Regions from separate parts of the Kribbella sp. C-35 genome, predicted to be linked through region 1. Evidence: riboswitches for the same ligand, from Rfam matches in the RefSeq annotation. Region 1 holds a riboswitch; the other holds the start of a gene.
The links. A riboswitch is a leader RNA that binds a small molecule or an ion and turns the genes downstream of it on or off. The one in region 1 is predicted to bind S-adenosylmethionine.
Positions count from the first base shown of each region.

Region 2: another riboswitch for S-adenosylmethionine. It lies ahead of thrC (threonine synthase); the one in region 1 lies ahead of ACLJOO_RS14640 (aminotransferase class V-fold PLP-dependent enzyme).

Region 1 is NZ_JAJPWG010000002.1:419,904-422,095, reverse strand. It holds gene ACLJOO_RS14645 (prolyl oligopeptidase family serine peptidase) at 1-45, shown strand, start outside; gene ACLJOO_RS14640 (aminotransferase class V-fold PLP-dependent enzyme) at 56-1,420, opposite strand; SAM riboswitch class IV at 1,438-1,551, opposite strand; gene ACLJOO_RS14635 (DinB family protein) at 1,659-2,174, shown strand.
Region 2 is NZ_JAJPWG010000003.1:1,011,095-1,013,286, forward strand. It holds gene ACLJOO_RS24770 (cation:proton antiporter) at 1-78, shown strand, start outside; gene ACLJOO_RS24775 (helix-turn-helix domain-containing protein) at 234-1,199, shown strand; SAM riboswitch class I at 1,265-1,408, shown strand; gene thrC (threonine synthase) at 1,422-2,192, shown strand, end outside.

The DNA.
Region 1 (2,192 bases):
GCGTTCGCTGCTCACCATGTAGGTCTCGTACCTCCTGAGCAGTAGGAGGGCTGCTTCACCAGATGCGGGGCGCTTGGAGATCGCGGGGATCGTCGGCCGGCTGACAGCCGTTCGCGCTCTCCGTGTACTCCGTGCGCGGGCCGCTGGTGGCCAGCGTGCGTACGGCGTCGACGAGCCGGTCCACGTGCTCACGGGTCGTCCCGAGGCCGAGGCTGGCGCGGACCGCCGTACCGTGCTCGGGGGAGTTCGCCAGCAGGTGACCGACCAGCGGGTGCGCGCAGAACTTGCCGTCCCGGACACCGATGCCGTACTCCGCGCTCAGCGCTGCCGACACCAGCGTCGACGTCAGACCGGCGACCGTGAAACAGACGGTGCCGACACGGTCCGCGTCCTCACCGAAGATCGAGTACGTCGTGACGCCTGGGATCTGGGTGAGGCCGGTGCGCAGACGGGCCAGCAGGCTGCGCTCGTGCTGCTCGATCGCGTCCCGGTGCTTGCTGATCGCGGCACAGGCGCTCGCCAGCGCAATGGCCCCGATGACGTTCGGGGAGCCGCCCTCGTGGCGGGCCGGACCGGTCGTCCACACCACGGTGTCGCTGGTGACGGCATGGGTCGCGCCGCCGCCGTGCAGGTACGGGTCGGCGGCGTCGAGCCAGTCGGAGCGGCCGATCAGCGCACCCGCGCCGTACGGCGCGTAGAGCTTGTGACCGGACAAGGCGACCCAGTCGACGTCCAGGGTGGCGATGTCGACCGGGCGGTGCGGGGCGAGCTGCGCGGCGTCCAGGCAAACGCGCGCGCCGTGCGCCTTGGCCACCTTGGCGATGTCGGCGATCGGGAAGATCTCGCCGGTGACATTGGACGCACCGGTGATGACGACGAGCCGCGGGCCCTCGGGCGCCTGACGGAGTGCGTCGGCGACACGGGTCACGGCCTCGGCCGCGCTCGACGGCGCATTGAGCCGCACGGTCCGGTCGCCGGGCCAGGGGAGGAGGGCAGCGTGGTGCTCGGACTCGAACACGATCACGGTCGCGTCCGCCGGCACCGCACGGGCCAGCAGGTTCAGGGCGTCGGTGGTCTGCCGGGTGAAGATCACCTGGTCGTCCGCACGCGCCCCGACGAAGGCGTGCACCTCGGCGCGCGCCCGCTCGTACCACTGGGTGGTGATCCGCGAGGCGTACCCGTTGCCGCGGTGCACCGACGCGTACGACGGCAGCGCGGCCTCGACACTGGCCCGGACGGACTCCAGACACGGCGCACTCGCACCGTGGTCGAAGTTCGCGTAGTCGGTGACCCGGCCGTCGGCGAGCGGGACCAGGAGGTCCGACCCGACCGTGGCGGGGATGCTGCCGGTCGCGAGCCGGGCGATCGCCGGCCGCGGAGTCGTCGTACTGGCCGGCTCGAGAATGGACAGGATCGACATGATGCTGCTCCCAGGGAAGTCCGCACTTGCCGAACGGGGTATCCGCACGGCCTGGTCTTCACCCGGGGCACCCCACCGCGGAGGAGGGTTGCCGGCCAGCTAGCCGGGGCTTGTCGCTGACACTCATGACCTGCCGAGAACGGTAACGAACGGGCTACGGGCACCGCCAGTGGCTATCTCATGTGATGAGATGACTGCACACATCGTGGGACAGTATCGAACAGGGTGAGGAAGTCGAGTGACCTGGAGAGCACCTGCCGTCGAACGACCGGACGGCTCGCTGACCGCACCTGAGGCGGAACTGCTGCACGGCTATCTGCAGTTCTACCGCACCACGCTGCTCTTCAAGTGCGCAGGGCTGACCGCTGAGCAGCTGGCGGAACGGCCGTCGCCGCCGTCCAACCTGTCGCTGCTCGGCCTGATCCGGCATCTCACCAAGGTCGAACGGATCTGGTTCCGCATCCACTTCGCCGACGAGCCCGCAGAGCCGCTGTTCGCGCCGGAGCTAGGCAAGGACGCGGACTTCGAGTTGATCGACCCTGCTGACGCGCAGGCGGCGTACGACGGTCTGATCGCCGAGTGGAAGCTGTCTGACGACGTTGCCGCCGGTCACTCGCTGGACGAGCGCTTCACGTTCAAGGGCACCGAGTCGACGCTGCGGATGATCTACATCCACCTCATCGGCGAATACGGCCGCCACTGCGGCCACGCCGACCTCTTGCGGGAGCAACTCGACGGCACCACAGGCGCGTAACGACGACCTTCAGGGCTT
Region 2 (2,192 bases), on a different contig from region 1:
ACCGTCGTCCTGAGTGTGCTCGTGCACGGCGTTGCCGCGACCCCGCTGATGCGGATGCTCGACGACCGGCGTTCGTGAGCGCTGCATCCGGCGGCTCGAGGCCGTGGCGGATCGCGGCGGCGGCGTGGACTCCGGCGGCGAATTCCTTCAGCTTTTCGAACATGCCTCCATCGTCCGAGCCGGAGCGTCGCCACAGAAGTGGCGCTGACGACGACTATCGCTAAGATTTTGACATGCCTCAGTCCACCGTTTCGGTCCTCGCGTACGACGGTATGACCGCGTTCGAGGCCGGCATCGTCATCGAGGTGTTCGGGCTGGTGTGGCCCGACATCGACCAGCCCTGGTACGAGCTGAAGGTCTGCACCGAGACGCCCGACCCGATCCGCGTGATCGGCGGTGCCACGCTCAGCAGCCCGCACGGTCTCGAGGAGTTCGCCGCCGCCGATACGGTCGTCGTACCGAGCGTCGTGGATCCGCGGGCCGAGACCTCTCCTGGTCTGATCGAGGCGCTCCGGCACGCGCACGCGCGCGGCGCCCGGATCGTGTCGATCTGCTCCGGTGCGTTCGCGCTCGCGGCCGCCGGTCTCCTCGACGGCCGCCGCGCGACCACCCATTGGCGGTACGCCGACCTCCTGCGCGAGCGCTATCCGGAGATCCTCGTGGATCCGGAGCCGCTGTACACCGACGACGGACAGGTGCTGACGAGCGCGGGCTGTGCCGCCGGACTGGATCTGGCGATGCACCTGGTCCGCAAGGATCACGGTGCCGCGGTGGCGAACGCGGTCGCGCGCAGGTTGGTGATCCAGCCGTACCGGGCCGGCGGGCAGGCGCAGTACATCGAGTCCCCGGTTCCGCCGGACCCCGATGACGCCTCGGTCGCGCGGAGTCTCGGCTGGGCGCTCGAGCGGCTCGCCGAGCCCATCGGCGTACCCGATCTGGCCCGGCAGGCCGGGTTGTCGCCACGAACGTATCTGCGGCACTTCGTCAAGGCGACCGGGACGACGCCGGGCAAGTGGTTGATCGCGCAGCGCGTGCAGGCGGCGCTGACCATGCTGGAGACCGGGGACGCGCCGGTGGAGGAGATCGCGGTGGCGGCCGGCTTCGCTACCCCGGTGACGCTCCGGCACCACTTCGCGAAGCAGCTCCGAACGTCGCCGTCGGCGTACCGTCGTACTTTCCGTGAGCGCCGCCACAGCTGAGATCGGCGGTCTCGGATGGTGGGATCACAGGACACAATATGGACCCGATTGGGTAATCTCGGGGGAGCTCATCCAGAGGGACTGAGGGAAACGGCCCGTTGAAGTCCCGGCAACCCTCCCCGTCGAGCCCCCGCCCGGGGCGTCTCGCGGTGGAACGGTGCCAAATCCGTCCCGCCGCCGAGATCCGGTGTTCGCGGGGAAGATGAGAGGGGAACCTCACTCATGAGCCTGACCGCCGCCACCCACACGATCCGTGAAGGTGCCTTCGGCAACGGTACGCACCTGAGCTGTCGCGCCTGTGGGGCGAAGTCGCCGCTCGGCCCGTTCTATGCCTGTATGGAGTGCTTCGGTCCGCTCGAGGTCGGGTACGAGTACCCGACCATCACCCGCGAGCAGATCGAGGCCGGTCCCAAGAACATCTGGCGGTACCAGCCGCTGCTGCCCGTCCCCGTGGACGTGGCCAGCTTCCCGAACACCGAGCCCGGCTACACCCGGCTCGTCGACGCGCAGAACCTGGCCCGCGAGCTCGGGCTCAAGAAGCTCTGGGTGAAGGACGACTCCGGTAACCCGACGCACTCGTTCAAGGACCGAGTGGTCGCCTCCGCGCTGAGCGCGACCCGCGAGCTGGGCATGAAGGTCTTCGCCTGCCCCTCCACCGGCAACCTGGCCAACGCGGTCGCCGCGGCCGCGGCCCGCGCCGGCATCCGCTCGGTCGTCTTCATCCCGAAGGACCTCGAGCGCGCCAAGATCATCACCACCGCCGTGTACGGCGGGACGCTGGTCGCCGTCGACGGCAACTACGACGACGTGAACAAGCTGGCCTCCGAGATCGCCGGTGAGGAGGAGGGCTGGGCGTTCGTGAACGTGAACGTCCGCCCGTACTACTCCGAAGGCTCCAAGACCCTCGCGTTCGAGATCGCCGAGCAACTCGGCTGGCGGATTCCGCAGCAGGTCGTGATCCCGGTCGCGTCGGGTTCGCAGCTGACCAAGATC